Regions from separate parts of the Paenarthrobacter sp. E2MeOHC11 genome, predicted to be linked through region 1. Evidence: riboswitches for the same ligand, from Rfam matches in the RefSeq annotation. Region 1 holds a riboswitch; each other region holds the start of a gene.
The links. Region 1 has a riboswitch for cyclic di-AMP ahead of ACSSVG_RS07940 (NlpC/P60 family protein). Riboswitches for the same ligand answer to the same signal wherever they lie in the genome.
Positions count from the first base shown of each region.

Region 2: linked by a shared signal. The riboswitch ahead of ACSSVG_RS12000 (hypothetical protein) and the one ahead of ACSSVG_RS07940 (NlpC/P60 family protein) in region 1 are both predicted to bind cyclic di-AMP.
Region 3: linked by a shared signal. The riboswitch ahead of ACSSVG_RS06035 (aggregation-promoting factor C-terminal-like domain-containing protein) and the one ahead of ACSSVG_RS07940 (NlpC/P60 family protein) in region 1 are both predicted to bind cyclic di-AMP.

Region 1 is NZ_CP196673.1:1,731,137-1,736,607, forward strand. Features, by position in the region: gene ACSSVG_RS07930 (universal stress protein) at 1-41, opposite strand, end outside; gene ACSSVG_RS07935 (NAD(P)/FAD-dependent oxidoreductase) at 459-1,151, shown strand; gene ACSSVG_RS07940 (NlpC/P60 family protein) at 1,316-2,092, opposite strand; cyclic di-AMP (ydaO/yuaA leader) riboswitch at 2,096-2,264, opposite strand; gene ACSSVG_RS07945 (copper resistance CopC family protein) at 2,439-3,068, opposite strand; gene ACSSVG_RS07950 (NCS2 family permease) at 3,183-4,625, shown strand; gene hutG (formimidoylglutamase) at 4,700-5,471, shown strand, end outside.
Region 2 is NZ_CP196673.1:2,556,336-2,561,806, forward strand. Features, by position in the region: gene ACSSVG_RS11995 (PucR family transcriptional regulator) at 1-393, shown strand, start outside; gene ACSSVG_RS12000 (hypothetical protein) at 582-1,895, opposite strand; cyclic di-AMP (ydaO/yuaA leader) riboswitch at 1,898-2,044, opposite strand; gene ACSSVG_RS12005 (hypothetical protein) at 2,174-2,404, opposite strand; gene ACSSVG_RS12010 (ATP-dependent DNA ligase) at 2,450-3,514, shown strand; gene ACSSVG_RS12015 (DUF6480 family protein) at 3,515-3,787, opposite strand; gene ACSSVG_RS12020 (alpha/beta fold hydrolase) at 3,868-4,689, opposite strand; gene ACSSVG_RS12025 (maleylpyruvate isomerase family mycothiol-dependent enzyme) at 4,689-5,348, opposite strand; gene ACSSVG_RS12030 (hypothetical protein) at 5,367-5,471, opposite strand, start outside.
Region 3 is NZ_CP196673.1:1,315,129-1,320,599, forward strand. Features, by position in the region: gene ACSSVG_RS06020 (hypothetical protein) at 1-43, opposite strand, end outside; gene ACSSVG_RS06025 (response regulator transcription factor) at 247-987, shown strand; gene ACSSVG_RS06030 (sensor histidine kinase) at 991-2,481, shown strand; cyclic di-AMP (ydaO/yuaA leader) riboswitch at 2,617-2,776, shown strand; gene ACSSVG_RS06035 (aggregation-promoting factor C-terminal-like domain-containing protein) at 2,780-3,622, shown strand; gene ACSSVG_RS06040 (dolichyl-phosphate beta-glucosyltransferase) at 3,792-5,030, shown strand; partial or broken gene ACSSVG_RS06045 (MerR family DNA-binding transcriptional regulator) at 5,079-5,216, shown strand; gene ACSSVG_RS06050 (MerR family transcriptional regulator) at 5,235-5,471, shown strand, end outside.

The DNA of each region.
Region 1 (5,471 bases):
CCCTGCTGTGGCTCTTCACTGTGTCTGCCGTGCTGGTCCATTGGGGCCCGCCTCTCCACCTACTGCTTGATGTTCCGGCTATTCTGCCAGAGGTTTTCCGGGTCGGATTCCCTGACTGCTTCATTGTCAATGGCCGGGGCAGGAGAAACCTGGAAATTTCTCCTTCCAAGGCCCACTATTCTCGGTCGGCAACGCCGAATCAAGGCGACTTTGGGCTATGTGTATAACGGTCCGGGCTCGGTTATCGGAGGTCCATTTTGCGCTCCGGATGAACAACCCAAACACGCGCATCCGGGAGGCTATCCATGGCCGAAAAAGTTCGGTAGTGTTCGAGTCACCGAATGGCCGGCAAACGTGTTTCACGACACACTCCGGCCATTTATTTGCGGCCGCTTGGGGAACTCGGACGCGACCCCACGCGATGCCGAAGGGCACACACGTCAAGGAGGAACCAAGCAGTGTCACTCACGCCTGATTCCGCCACGGAACGCACCACCACCGTGGTCATCGGAGCCGGCTTGTCCGGCTTGGCAGTTGCCAGTGAGCTCAGCCGTTATGGCGTGGGTTCCATCGTCGTGGACGGCTTTGGTGCGTTGTCCGCAACGGGCCCGTCGGTCCATACAGGTATGCTTCAACGCTGCGACGCCGCCGATCCCGCTGCAATGAAGGAACGCAACGAGATCCTCCGCCACTTGCGGAACTACGCGGCAAGCCATCAGCTGGACGTCCGCAGCACCACGCGCGCCGTGCGCCTTGATTTCCTGGGCTCGGATCCGTCACAGCAGATTGGCTACGGTTTGGCCGCCAGCATGACCACTGCGGGGCTGAGAACCGGACTCCACGTATCCGGCCCCCTCGAATCCACCCGTCGCCAGTGGGCAGTCCACACCGCCAACGGGGTTCTCCTGGCCGACCACATCGTGGTCACGCGCTGTGCGCAGAGCCAGCTGCGCCGGATGCTGGCCGAACTCGGGATTGCCATCGGCCAAAACCTGGCCGCGGCCATGAGGGCAGTCGGGATGCATCTTGTAGGCGTCGGCGAACTCATTACGCCCACCCCCAAGGAAGTCCTTCGGCAGGCCAAAGCAGTGGGTCAGGCGATCTCTTCCAAGGTTGCCCTCCCGGCAGGGCCAGGCCTGGCCACCGCCTAGCCGATCCAACCGGCACACCCTGCCCCACTACGCGGCAAAGGCGCGCCTACCCGCCGTCGTACGTCCATGTCTGGAACTTTTACGCACAAAACTTAACGCCAAAGGCCGGTGCCTTTGAGGAGTGATTCCTCAAAGGCACCGGCCTTTGGACTGAAGCGTGAGGCTTATGCGCCAGCGCGTACGTAGGTCAGGGGACCCGTTGCCGTCAACCAGCTGATCGGGTGGATGCCCGTCTGGTTGCCGTTGATGCCACCGCTGATGGCCTGGCCGTTGCCGATGTAGATGGCGACGTGGCCGGACTGAACGATCATGTCACCGGGCTGGGGGTCGCTGACGACCTTGCCGTAGTTCATGAACTGCATGGGGCCAAGGTCACCAACAGGGATGCCTGCGGAGCCGAGAGCCCGTTCCACCATGGCGGTGCAGTCCTGCATGATGCCGATCTGGGCGTAAGCCGAGGCAACCATGGCTGCGTTGACGCCACCGACTGCCGGGGCAGCAGCAGCGGGAGCAGCAGCAGCCGGAGCGGCAGCTGCGGACTTGGCGACAGGAGCCGTTGCAGCGGCAGTGGTGACTGCTGCCTTCTTGGCTACGGGAGCCTCAACGACGGGAGCCGGCTTCTCGATGACCGGAGCCGCTACGGAAGCAACGGCAGGGCGCTCGAAGTTGATGGTCGCCGTGGAGGCGGCGGTAACAACCTGGGTGGGAGCTTCGGAGGCGGTCTCTGCGACCGTGGCGGGGCTGGAGTCCCGCTGAACCGGAGCTTCAGCTGCGTGGGCGGCGATGGAGCCGGTCAAGACGAGGCCCGAGGCTGCTGCGATGACAGCTGCCTGGCGGCCAGCGCCGGAGGCGTTGCTGGCAACTGCCTTGGAGATGGAGATGAACGGATTAGGACGTACGCTGTCCGCCTTACGACGGCCGCGAAGAATGCGTGAAGACATGAAAGAGCCTCTCCCGATGCCTGCGAGGTTAGCTGTCGGATTCGGATGGGAGTCACCCGGTCACTATCCCCCGCTGTTCAGCGGAAGCTTCGTGACTTCACCCCAAGGCACGCTCGAAAGCGACCTAAAATGGGTTCCCCGTCTCTGCCGTAAGGTTTGTCTGCGAACGGATTCCGGACTGCGGCAGAGCTAGGCAATCAGGCCGGAAGTGCCCGCTACGTGGAACAGGCACAGGTACAACCGTACGCGATGATCACGCCGAAGTCACATTTAAGTAACGAGAACTACTCTTCTGGCGTGTCGCGGTGACCGTTTCGAGATATTCGCAGGTACGTAGAAAACCCCGTTATTCCGCGGGATTATCGCCATCCGCGTCGTTGGAAGCAGCGAGTTTCCTACGTGCCGTAACAGCCAGAAAGATAACGAGTCCGATAGCAACAACGGCCAGTCCCACGATGCTCCACGGGAACGGCTGGGAGGCATCCGCTGCCGGTTCGCTGGTGCCCGTTCCCGGCGCACCGGTACCGGCCGTCGGTACCGAGGCTGAAGGAGCCGAAGCAGACGGTGAGGCAACCGCCGAACCGCTTGCCGACGTCGCGCCTCCGGCTGCCGTGAACGTAAAGGTGCCCTCGATGGGGTGCGAATCGCTGCTGACGACCCGCCAGACCACCGTGTACTCGCCCGCGGGTGCGCCTTCGCGCAGCTTCTGGACAGCTTGGTTGTCAATGATTTCCACGGGACCGTCTGCCCAGTTTTCGCCGCCCGCCGTGACCGTTACGCCCGAACCGATGGCCAGCGGCCGGTTGTTGAACGTGATGGAGACCGACGCCGGGACAACAGTCACGCTGGCACCGTTGGCCGGCGTGGTGGATTCGGCGACGTCATGGGCGGACGCCGGAGCCGCGGAAAACAGCAAGGCCGACGCGAAGGCGAGGGCAGCAACGACGGCGGCCAGAAGCGGGCGGATGGTACGCATGGGGCGGTTTCTCCTAGTGTTGGCTTCCTTACAGACTAGGCGAATCGTCCGGGGCGCCCGTATCCGACCGCATAGGATTTGAGAGCACACTCCCCTCGATCCCCGGAGTCCTTCATGCTTAAACAAGGTTCTGCAGTCGACCGCTACTTCAAAATCACTGAACGTGGATCCACGTACTCCCGGGAAATTCGTGGCGGCTTCGCAACGTTCTTCGCCATGAGCTACATCGTGGTGCTGAACCCCCTGATCCTCTGCGGAGCGGACTCGAGCGGAGCGTCCCTGGGCTTCACGGCCGTCGCAGCCACTACGGCTTTCGTGGCGGGCATCCTGACCATCCTCATGGGCGCGTGGGCCAAGCACCCGTTCGCCGTTGCAACGGGGCTCGGCGTGAACGCGTTCGTGGCAGTGACCGTGGCCTCACACCCCGGACTGACCTGGCCGGACATGATGGGCCTCGTGGTGCTTTCCGGCGTCACCATGCTCATCCTGGTGCTCACCGGTTTCCGTACTGCGGTGTTCAAAGCCGTTCCAGAAGCCCTCAAGACGGCAATCGTGGTGGGCATTGGTCTCTTCATTGCACTGATCGGCCTGGTCAATGCCGGATTCGTGCGCCGCATCCCGGACGCTGCCGGCACCACGGTTCCCCTGGGGCTGGGCGTGGACGGCAAGCTCATGGGCTGGCCCACCCTGGTTTTTGCGGTGGGCCTGATCCTGACCATCGCCCTGGTGGTTCGCAAAGTCCGCGGCGCCATCCTGATCGGGATCGTGGTTTCCACCGCCCTGGCAGCCATCCTTGAATTCACGCTCCACATCGGCCCGAGCTTTGACGGCAAGAACGTCAACCCGCGCGGATGGTCGCTCGTGGCGCCCACGCTCTCAGAATGGGGCGCCCCGGACTTGTCCCTGATCGGCAAGGCGAACCCTTTCGGCGCGTTCGAGCACCTCGGTTTCATCGCTGCTGCTTTGCTGGCCTTCGTGATCCTCCTGAGCATCTTCTTCGATGCCATGGGCACCATGGTGGGCCTGGCAAACGAGGCCGGAACCGTGGACAAGGACGGCAACATCCCCAACGTGGACCGGGTCCTGCAGGTTGACGCCCTCGGCGCAATCGTCGGTGGCGGCGCGTCCGTATCGTCCAACCAGATCTTCGTTGAATCCGGAGCGGGCATCGGCGAAGGCGCACGCACCGGCCTCGCCTCGATCGTTACCGGAGTGCTGTTCCTGGTGGCCATGTTCTTCACGCCGCTGATCAACCTGGTTCCGTTCGAAGCCGTTGCCCCGGCACTGGTTGTCGTGGGCTTCATGATGGTTTCCCAGGTGGGCAAGATCGACTGGCAGGACTGGGGCGTCGGCATCCCGGCGTTCCTGACCATCGCCCTGATGCCGTTCACGTACTCCATCGCCAACGGCCTGGGCGCCGGCTTCATCTCCTACGTCCTGATCCGCACGTTCCAAGGCCGTGCCCGCGAAGTCCACCCGCTCATGTGGGCTGTGGCTGCCGCGTTCCTGCTGTTCTTCGGCATCGGAACCGTGGAAGAGCTGCTCGGGGTCAAATAGGGAAATCCGGGGTTTCAGACACGCGCGGTGCGGGGTGGCTGGTTTTCGCGTGCCCGTTCGGGTGTGCTTGAAGCATGGAAACCACCCTCGCCGTAGATGTCAGCCCCACCCCGTGGACCGGCCGCTTTGACGGCGACGGTGCCGGGCACCGCCGGTGGTGGCAGGCTGTAGCACCCCTGACGTCGCCCGCTCCCGCAACGGCATCGCGTCCCGCCGTCGTACTTGGGTTCTGCAGCGACGCCGGAGTCCTCCGCAACAAGGGCCGCGTGGGTGCCGCGGCGGCACCGGCCGCCATCCGCTCGGCGCTGGGTCCGCTGGCTTTCCACCTTGACCGTGACGTATTCGACGCCGGCGATGTGGTTGTGGAGGACGACTCACTGGAAGCGGGCCAAGAGCGCGCCGGACGCGCCATTTCGGGACTGCTCGACGCCGGAAACCTCACTGTAGTGCTGGGCGGCGGCCACGAGACCGCGTTTGCCAGTTACCTGGGCGTAGCCGGCTCTGAAGCCGTTCGTGGGAAGCGACTGGGCGTGCTGAACCTGGACGCGCACTTTGACCTGCGCGATGAACCCACGCCGAGCTCGGGTACACCGTTCCTTCAGATGGCCCACGCTGAAGCGGCCGCCGGGCGCGAACTCCAGTACGCCGTCGTGGGCATTTCGGAGCCGAACAATACGCGAACACTCTTCGACACCGCAGACCGGCTGGGCGTGAAGTACCTGCTTGATGAGTTGTGCTCCTCGGAGGCCGTGGAGGTATTTGTTGCCGACTTCCTGGCTGGCGTTGACGCGCTGTACCTGACGATCGACCTGGATGTCATGCCGGCATCCGTGGCGCCCGGAGTGA
Region 2 (5,471 bases), 830 kb from region 1:
GGCGCCTACCGGCAGTCGAAGGTTGCGGCGCAGGCGGCCGCCGTCGATCAGCCACTCGGGGAGCTTGTGGACAGCCGGGCAGTGGGCGTCTACCAGCTCTTCGACCGACTGCTGGCACCAGGGGGCTGGGATGACACCGGGTCTGTGCACTTCCGGTCCTTGGAGGACCATGACAAGAACGGCGAACTGTTGCCCGTCCTGGAGCTTCTCTATGACAGCGACGGTTCAGTACAGGATGTGGCGGCCAAACTTCACCTCCACAGAAGCAGCATCTACAACAGGCTCGGCAGGATCCGCCAGCTCATCGGCGCTGATCCCTTGAGCGGCGCAATCCGGCTTGAGTTGCATGCTGCCTTGAAAGCGCGGCGATGGGCGGGGCGGCCTCGGATTTGAGGGTGGATGGACGAATGAGGCAGGCACCCGTCGTGGGTGCCTGCCTCATTCGCAGGGTTCGCTTTAGGACCGTTTCAACCGCTGGCAGCTCCAGCGCCCCAATCGACGACGGAAGGTGGCCGTCCGGCTGCTGCTGCAGTACCGGCTGTGCCAGCCCGCATGCGTGCTGGTGCGCGGCAGGCGGGTGCTCACTTGAGGGCTTCCTTTGCGGCGTCGAGGATCTCTTCAAGAGCCGTCCCTGAGGCCTGCGGTGTCGTAGACGCAACGGGCTTGCCGGTGGGCCGGGGCTTGGACGTCTGCGTGGACGTTTCCGTGGGAGTGGGAGTGGGAGTGGGAGTCGGAGTCGGAGTCGGAGTGACAGTCGGCGTCGTCGTGGGTGTCGGAGACGGTGTCGTGGGCGGCGTGGTGATCGTGTCCGAGGGCACGTCGCCAGGAGCCGGAGCTGGCTGAGCCGGTGCCGGGCTGGTGGTACCAGGCGCAGCGGCGATGGTCGCAGGCACAGCGGACGGGACCCACACCGGATCAGCCAGTGAAATCTTCGGGGTAGGAATCGACGACGGCGAAACGGCGGCGGGTGCCTCCGGAACCGTGGCCGGCTGACCGGCTTCCGATGTCGCCGCCGCTGATGCAGAAGGCGATGAGGCGGTGGAGTACGAAGCGCTGGGCGCGGGGGTTGCCGAGCCCGAGTTTCGATCGGTGCCGCTACCGCTGGCTTCCTGGGCTGGCGTTTCCTGGCCGAAGAAGGGCAGCTCGAGAGCCTGCCCCAAGGTTCCGGCCGTCAGGACCAGGCCGAGTGCACCTGCCACCACGGCCATGCGCTGGCTCATGTGCTTGACCGACGCAGCTTTCCGCAAAACCGTATGGGGTTCCCGGCCAAAGGAGGAGCCACCAAAGCTGGATTTGGCGGCAGCGGCTGACGCTGCCTGCTTGCGATTATCCTTGCGGCCGGCGAGTGACGCCGACGCAGTTGCGGCCGCGGCGACCTGGGCCGGGGACTTGCCTCGCGGCGACACAGGGGCCGGAGCCGCGGATGTGGTCGCGGATTCATCGGGGGCTGCCACCACGGGGATGGCTGTCGTGGCTGGTTCCGACGAGCCTGGCTGAGGGCTTGTGGGATTAACGATCGGGATGGCCGCGGTGGGAGGCCCCGGCGTGGTGGATGCCGGAGTCTCAGCTTGAACGACCGGAATGGCTGCAGTTGCCGCCTCAACAGGCCCGGGCCGGGATGATTCCCCCGCAGCGGGCTCTGCAGGAGCGGTCACAGCCTGGGCTGCCTGCTCCCTCTCGGCCGCGCGTACGGCTGCGCGCGTGGTGGGCGTTGCGACGGTGGGGACGGCCGTGGTGGCGGCTTCCGGCGTCGTGCTTGTAGTTTCGGGCGCCGCGACGGAGTCTGCAGGCGCGCTGATGGGGGATCCGCTGGGTTGGGCCCGACGGCGTCCGGTTGGCTTGGTGCGCTCGCGTTCAGTCTGGGCGCGGCGCGGCTGATCCATGGTTGGGGACATGGTGGTTGCCTCTCAACGCCTTCGAGGTTAGCTGTCGGGTTCGGACGAGGCCGTCCGGCCGCACAAGGCGGCTTCACCCCAAGGACTTGAATCAAGTCCGGGAACTTTTGGGTCCCCCGCCTCTGCCGCGGGTCTGGCGGATCCCGGATTGCGGCAGAGCTCGGCGTCAATCCGGAAGCGGCCCAGCGGAGATAAGGGTCGCCCTACGACGGTACATGAGCCGGAAAGTAAAGTCACATTAATGTAACGGGCGGTAGGCCTCCCCCATTGAGGGGCCTCTAGCGCTTACGCTTCGGGGCCGGCGCTGGGGCCGGGAGCTCGTGCTGGATCTTCTGGATTTGATGTGCCTGATGAGTCTCAGGGCGGAAGATCTCGTCGGCGATGCCCAGCATCCCGCCCGCCGCCGCACGCCTGACTCCGCGCTTGGACTGCCGCGAGGTCCAGTACCAGAGGCCGGCGAGGAGCGCGGGAACTCCGAGTACTGCGGCCAACACGGCCAAGATATCCATGGCATAAGACTAGCTTCGGCGTGCACCGGCAGGTAGACATTGTCTATGGACCTGCCAGTGATGCCGCCCGTCTCGCCCATGCTCGCCAAGTCCGTTCCGGCCATCCCCGATGTTGGGCACTATGAGCCCAAGTGGGACGGCTTCAGGACCATCGTCTTCAAGGATGGGGACGAGGTCATCCTGGGCAGCCGCAACGAGAAACCCATGACCAGGTACTTCCCGGAGCTGGTGGACGCGCTGCGGAAGAACCTCCCGGACAAATGCGTGATTGACGGCGAGATTGTCCTGATCCAGGGCAACAGGCTCGAATTCGAGGTGCTTCAGCAGCGGATCCATCCCGCGGACAGCCGGGTCCGGATGCTCGCTGAGAAGACCCCATCATCCATGATCGCCTTCGACATCCTGGCCCTGGGCGGTGAGGACCTGATGGGCAGGCCGTTCTCTGAGCGCCGCGCCATCCTTGAACGCGCGCTCGCCAAGGCTGAGCCTCCCGTCTACGTGACGCCCGCGGTGACAGACCTTGAGCGGGCGCAGGAGTGGTTCGTGCAGCTCGAGGGCGCAGGCTTGGACGGTGTGCTGTCCAAGCCGCTGGATGGGACCTATCAACCCAACAAGCGCGTGATGTTCAAGACCAAGCACGAGCGGACGGCGGACTGCGTGGTGGCCGGATTCCGCTGGCACAAGACGGCGAAAGTTGTGGGGTCCATGCTGTTGGGCCTTTATAACGACGCCGGACGCCTCCAGCACGTGGGGGTGGTGGCCTCATTCCCCATGGCCAAGCGGGAAAGCCTGGTGGCCGAGCTTGAGCCCTACCAGGTTGAACTCAGCGAGCACCCTTGGGGCGAGTGGGCCAGCCAGGGCGAAGGGGTCGCGGGTTCCCGGATGCCTGGTGCCCAGAGCCGGTGGAGCGGGGGCAAGGACTTCTCGTTCGTGCCGCTGCGCCCCGAACTGGTGATCGAGGTGGCCTACGACTACATGGAGGGCGACCGCTTCCGCCACACCACGCAGTTCCGGCGGTGGCGGCCGGACCGAACCCCTGAAAGCTGCACATATTCGCAGCTGGAGGAGCCGGCGGAGTACGACCTCGGTGAGATCCTGAGGCTGCCGTAGTTACTCCTCGTGCCCTTGGTCGCTGCTCATGCTGCCCTCGGCGGGCGGGGTTTCCCCTGGGGGTACTCCGCCGCCGGGCTCGAGTCCCGTGACATTTCCGTCCAACGGATCGGGGTTGGCGGAGGCTGCCGGGTCATTGTCTTCGTCCTGGCGCAATTCCGGATCGGCGTTCACATGGTCGTTCCGGGCCGCGGGGGTTGTTGCGGCACCGTAGGGCCCCGTAGCGCCGGTCACGCCGAAGCCCTGCTCGTCCTGGGGGTCTTTACTGGTCACGATCAGCCCTTTCGTAAGCAAACTTACTAATACGCTTGCTCCGCCAGCCTATCCGGGACGGGCTGAGCCAACAAGGGCACCTAGCCGTGGAGTGTCGTCGCAGTAACGAAGCTCCGGATGGCATCCGCCACGGCCTTCGGGCGCATGTGCTGAGCCACGTGTCCGACGCCGGGAATTTCCACCAAGCGACCCTCTGCAACCGCCCGCGACAGCCGAAGCGACCAATCAGGACCTGCCACGTTGTCGCGGCTTCCACGCAACACCAGCACCGGAACCCTGATCGAAGCCAGGCGTTTCTCCGTGGGGTACTTCATCATTACCGGCAACTCGGTGAGGTACCAACGCGGTCCGGAGCGGAAGTAGTCGGAAATGACGATCCAGTTTGACGAGGGGCTCTCGCGGAGCAGCCCGTCGAGGATAAGAGCCAAGGACTGGCGCCCCACGTTCTTGTGGCGCGAATCAACCACCGGTCCCATTAACACCAGTTGCCGGGCGCATTCCGGCGCATGCAAGGCCGCTTCGATGGTGAATTGCACGCCCATGGAATGGCCCACCAGCACGTAGGAACCGATGCCATGGGACGCGAGCGCCGCTGCGATGAAGGCACCGTAATCCTCCACGGAGAGCTGCCGGTCGGGCTTGGGTGTCCCGGCAAAACCGGGGAGGTCCAGGGAATACGTGGGTGCGCCCGCGGCGAGTACGGCATGCAGCCGGGCCAAGTAGCGGTGTGAGACTCCGATGCCGTGGATCAGGATGTACGCGGGTTCGGCGCCCACCTCAGACCCCGACTCGGAGCCAGGCCCAGGCGAAGGCGTGCCCTCGGTCCAGAGGATCCGCCCCTTCAGTCCCAAAACCTCGACGTCTGCAGACAGCAGCGGTGCCGGCTTCCCCAGCGTTGTCATCAGGACTGCCGCTGCAGGAACACAGGAGCGCCAGGGCCGCTCAGTTCGCTCTCCGCTACCGGTCGACCGGACACCGCCAGCAGCAGCGCGATCGCGGGACCTTCAACGGTGGGACCGTCACCGTACTCGAAGCGGGTGTCAGTGGCGACCCAGCGCCAGCCGGCTGCGATCTCCTTGCCGCCACCCATCTTGGTGGTGGTCCGCATTTGGTAGTCAATGGCAGTGGCGACGTGGGCGGCCGGATATTCGCGGTGCAAGCCCAGCGGCCGGCGGATGTCCTCGCCGTGGACGAACGCCTCAACCAGCCTGGTGGCCAGTCCGGCCGGTGGACCGGATGTCCGGGAGAGTACGGCCTCCAACTGGACCAGGGTCTGAGCGGGGTCCCCGGTCTTTTCGCGCTCCACACCCACGGCGTTGTCGCGGTCAAAATCCATCCGGGAAGCAATCATTCGGCTCATGAAATTGAGGCGCGTGGTTTTGGCGCTGTCGATCACGTGAGCCAGGACGTCGTGGACGTCCCAGCCAGGGCACAGCGACGGCGTCTTCCACTGGGCTGGATGGAGTGGTTCCAGATCCTTGATCAGGGCACGGCGTTCCTCATGGACCACGGGCCAGACAATGGAAGGGGAAGTCGACGCCATACTGCTATTGAACCCCATGCCACGGCCACGGGCGGTTTACTGCGAGGGCGGTTCCATGAAGACGCGGTTGCGCGAGGGCCTGCGGGAGTACTGTACGGACCTTGCCAGCCCCGCTGCGCACCACACGAGAAAGGCAGCCGC
Region 3 (5,471 bases), 420 kb from region 1:
AAGGAGCGCCTTGAGGCAACGGGGGTTGGTTTTGCTCGTTCATTGTCTTCTCCGTTGATGATGTTTATCTGCGTACGACCCCCAGCGTCAGTGCCCCTGCTGTGCGGGGGCTGTGTTGAGGAGTAGTCCCTCCTGTGACCTGTGGATACGCGTGTTTCCGGACTCCCACCTCGCTAGTGTTGACTTCACAGCGTCCTCACAGGACCGGCAAAGCGCTGGCAAACCAGCAGAATGGAGAGTTGTCCCATGGCCTCCTCGCACTCCATGACCAACAACCTTCCCCAGCTGTCCCACCCGGACGGCTCCCCGATCCGCGCCTTGGTGGTGGATGACGAACCCAGTCTGGCCGAGCTCATGAGCATGGGCCTGCGCATGGCAGGTTGGTCCGTCGCCGTGGCCGGCGATGGTCCTGAAGCTGTGAAGCTGGCCAAGGACTTCCGGCCTGACGTCCTGGTCCTTGACGTCATGCTGCCCGGATTCGACGGCGTGGAGGTCCTCAACCGCATTCGCGCTTTCGCCCCCGAAGTTCCCGCGCTCTTCCTCACGGCCAAGGACGCCGTGCAGGACCGCATCGTTGGTCTGGCCGCCGGCGGTGACGACTACGTCACCAAGCCGTTCAGCATGGAGGAAGTCCTCCTGCGCCTCCACCGCCTGGTCCAGCGTTCCGGCGTCGCCGCGATGGACACCGCCGAGCTGGTAGTGGGCGACCTCACCCTGAACGTGGACACGCGCGAAGTAACCAGGGCAGGCGAGGACATCCCGCTCACCGCAACGCAGTTCGAGCTTCTGCGCTACCTCATGGAGAACCCCAAACGCGTGGTCAGCAAAGCACAGATCCTGGACAGGGTGTGGGACTACGATTTCGGCGGCCAAGCCAACATCGTGGAGCTCTACATTTCCTACCTGCGCAAGAAGATCGAGGCCAACCATCCGCCGATGATCCACACCATCCGCGGTGCCGGATACGTCATCAAGCCAGCGGACTAGGCGTTGAGCACACTTTCAGGAGTGGCCAGGAAGTCGGGCCGCAGTTGGCTGAACCCCTCCACGTGGCACTTGCGCACCAGGCTGGTTCTGGTGGCCATGGCACTGCTGGTCGCCATTTGCGGAGCAGTTGGCGTGGTGAGCTACGCCTCCATGGACATGGTGTTCAACAAGCAGCTCGACAGCCAACTGGAGCAAGCATCCAGCCGCGCCAACAACTTCGGCAGGCCACCGGCGAACTTTCCTGGGTCCGGAAGGCCTGACCCGCTGGAGGCCCGCGGGCAGGCCGCCGGGACGCTGAACGCCCGGATCAACGGCTCAATTGTGAGCAGCTCGGGCCTGATCGATGCCAGGGGAAACCGGGTGTCGCTCTCCGCGGCCGACGAACAAGTGCTGCTGTCCCTCCCCACGGACAACCGCCCTGTGGACCGTTCGCTCTCCAACGGCGACTATCGGTTGGTAGCCGTCGAGACCAATGGCGATGTGATCGTGACAGGGCTGCCGCTTGCGGACAAGCAGAGCGCCGAGGCCTCGCTGGTCTGGACCATGGTGCTGGTTTCGCTCGGCGGACTGGTGCTGATCGGCCTTGCGGGCACGGTCATCATCCGCCGCACCATGCGGCCATTGGAACAGCTCTCGGAGGTGGCCACCAAGGTTTCGCGCCTGCCCCTGGACGCCGGTGAAGTGGCGCTCGCGGTGCGCGTACCCCCGTCGGCCGCTCATCCCGGAACGGAAGTCGGCAGCGTTGGCCATGCCCTGAATCAAATGCTGAACAACGTCTCCAGCGCGTTGGAAGCCCGGCAGGAGAGCGAAACCAAGGTTCGACAGTTCGTCGCTGATGCCTCGCATGAGCTCCGCACACCGCTGACCGCCATCCGCGGCTACACAGAACTGCTGCGGATGACCGAAAACTTCACCGACGACGGCCGGAAGTCATTGGCTCGCGTCCAAAGCCAATCCGAGCGGATGACCACACTGGTGGAGGATCTCCTGCTACTGGCCAGGCTGGACGAAGGCCAGCCCATCAAGGTTACGGATGTGGACCTCACGCAATTAGTCATCGAAACGGTCAGCGACGAAAAAGTCATGGCTCCGGACCACATCTGGCAACTCCAGCTCCCGGACGAACCCATCACTGTGAGGGGTGACGCCACGCAACTGCATCAGGTGTTGGCCAACCTGCTCTCCAACGCACGCAAACACACGGACGCCGGGACCACCGTGGTTACGGGCGTCATGCTCTCCGCCGATGGCAGCGCAGTGGTTACCGTGACTGACAACGGCCCGGGCATTCCGGAAGATTTCCAAAGCCGGATTTTCTCCCGGTTTGCCCGCGCCGATGCCGCAAGGTCGGGGTCCGAGGGCACGTCCGGGCTGGGCCTGTCCATCGTCGAATCCATCGTGGAGGCGCACGGTGGCAGCGTTGAGGTGACCTCGCGTCCAGGGCGCACGGAGTTCGCCCTTCGACTCCCTACCGTCAGCAACGAACGCGTGTAACGAATCCGGCAAGGCGACTCACCGGCATCGTGATCTCTGTTACCTAAATGTGACTTCTGCCGAAACCTCCTGTACCGTCGAAAGGGTGGGTCGCCCCAACTGACCCACATCCGGGATGCGCCGAGCTCTGCCACTTCCCGGAGTCCGCTCTTTCTCCGAGGCAGAGACGGGGGACCCAGAGTCTCCGGGCCCAGGCATTTTTGCCGGCCCTTGGGGTGAAGCCGCAGCGTGATGCGCGGCCGGATGACCTCATCCGAACCCGACAGCTAACTCCGCAGGCGCTGAGAGGTAATCACATATGTCTGAATTTAACGATCAGACGCGCCCTTCCGCGCGTCACCGCGATGAACACAACGCCCCGTTGACCAAGTCGCAGGCTGTCCTCAAGAACGCCGCCCGTCAGGGTAAGTCCGGCCACCGCATGTCGGTTGTTGCCGGTGTTGTAGCTGCTGCACTGGGCGTTGCATCGCTCGGCACTGCTGCCAACGCCGCCCTGACCCTCCCCGAGGTGAGCCGCGTTGCCGAGACCCAGGCGAATGCCCAGGTCAGCAATAACAAGTCAGCCGAGATCTCCGCTTCCCTGGATGCAGCCGCCGCAAAGGGCGCCGCTGACCGGGCTGCAGCGGACAAGGTGGCTGCTGAGAAGGCTGCCGCCGAAAAGGCTGCCGCTGACCAGGCCGCAGCTGAAAAGGCTGCTGCCGAAAAGGCTGCCGCTGACCAGGCCGCAGCAGAGAAAGCCGCTGCAGATGCTGCCGCCAAGCAGGCTGCTGATGCCGCTGCTGCCGCCGCCGCTGCCGAAGCTGCCGCCGCTGCTGCAGCCCCGAAAGCTGTGGACGATCCCGCCGCCGCCAAGGCCTATGCCGCCAGCATCCTGGGCAACTACGGCTGGAGCGCCGGCGAAATGACCGCTTTGAACACCCTGTGGGAGAAGGAATCCAACTGGAAGACCACTGCCACGAACGCTTCCAGCGGCGCCTACGGCATTGTCCAGTCCCTGCCGGCCTCCAAGATGGCAACTGCGGGTGCTGACTGGCAGACCAACTACCAGACCCAGATCAAGTGGGGCTTGAATTACATCAAGGAACGCTACGGATCCCCGTCGGCTGCCCTGGCCTTCCACCTGGCCAACAACTGGTACTAAACCAGACTGCTTGATACCGCGCCGGTTGCCGCCGCTCACACCAGTACCCACTGGAGCGGACGGCGGGAACCGGCGCGGTTTTCCCGTTTCACAGCTGCCCCTCGGAGTTCACAGTGGGGTCACAGCTTCCGCCTAAAGCCCTCATAATCGGCGGGCCCATTCTGGAAGCATGACGCTCATAGATCCAGCCACCAGCTCCTTGCGACGACGGGTCCATTCCGCGGGCTTCGCTGGCGCGGCGTCGCCGGCTGGCCAGCAAGGAGGGCCGGAGGGCCGGCAGCTGCCTCGGCGCTCCCCCGTTGACACCCGCGTTGCCGTACCTGTCCTTGACGTCGCCATCCCTGTGTTCAACGAGGAATCGCGCCTGGAGGAGGGCCTGCGCAAGCTGCACAGGCACCTCACGGAGTCCTTTCCCCATACCTTCCAGATCACCGTGGCGGACAACTCCAGCACGGACAACACCCTGCGGATCGCCGAACGGCTGGCCCGCGAACTCCCTGAACTGACGGTGGTTCGATTCCAGCACAGGGGGCGGGGAAACGCCCTCCGACAAGTCTGGCTGACCTCACCGTCACCAGTGCTCGCCTACATGGAAGCAGACCTGTCCTCGGACCTCTCCGCCCTGGCTCCGCTCCTTGCGCCGCTGCTCTCCGGCCACTCGGACCTCGCGATCGGCACCCGGCTGGCACGGACCTCGTATGTGACCCGCAGTCCGCAGCGCGGGTTCATCTCCCGCAGCTACAACTCCCTGCTGCGGACCGTGCTCGGGGCCCGCTTCTCCGATGCCCAGTGCGGTTTTAAGGCCGTCCGCGCGGACGTTGCGCACCGCCTCCTTCCCTACACCAAGGACGATGGCTGGTTCTTCGATACCGAGCTTCTGGTGATCGCCGAACGTTGTGGTTTGCGCGTTCATGAAGTCCCCGTCGACTGGACCGACGACCCCAACTCGAGTGTCGACGTCGTACGCACCGCCCTCGCCGACTTGGGCGGCATGGCGCGACTGACCCGCGACCTCGGCCGCGGGCGCGTTCCCTTCACCCGGCTTCGCCAGGAAATCGGCAGGACACCTCCAGCGCCGCAAGCTGGCATTCCCAAGAGCATCCTCAGGGCGTTGGCGTGGACATCGGTTGATGTCATGGTCTTCCTGCTGCTCCGCGGCTTTATGGATCCCCTGCAGGCAAACCTCATCGCCCTTGTTTTCACCTCCGTTGCCACCCGCATGCGGTTCCAAGGACCGCTGACGCTCTTGCTCACGTTGTTGCTGACTTCTGCCGCCCTTGCGGTTCTGCCGGTGATAACGACGCCGGATCGCTGGCTTGAGGGGGCAGCGCTGGCTGTTGCCTCGCTCGCCGTACATATCGGCAGGTCCTTGGTTGGTCGAAGGGCTCTTGCACCTGACGTGGCGTGAGGATTTAGCGTAGTTTCCAGGGGAACAGCGGAGAGCGGACAGTGGAGCATCGGCGAACTCGCCAGGGCCTGCGGAGTCAGTGTCAGGACGCTCCATCACTACGACGAGATCGGCCTCCTGTCCGCGAGCGGTCGGACGCCTTCCGGTCATCGCCGGTACGGGGAGGGCGATCTTCGCCGGCTGTATCGGATCAGGGCACTCAAGATGCTCGGGATTCCGCTCGCTTCCATTACGGCAGTGCTGGACATGTCCGAGGACGATGACCTGGCATCCATGCGTGTCCTGCTGGACCGGCAACTGCGGCATGTTCAGCAGCACGCCCAACAAGTCCAGACCCTTCAAATCCAACTGGGCAAGCTTCTGGACCGCCTGGACACTCCAACCATGCCAACCGCCGAACAATTCATGTCGACCTTGGAGATGATCACAGTGTTTGAAAAA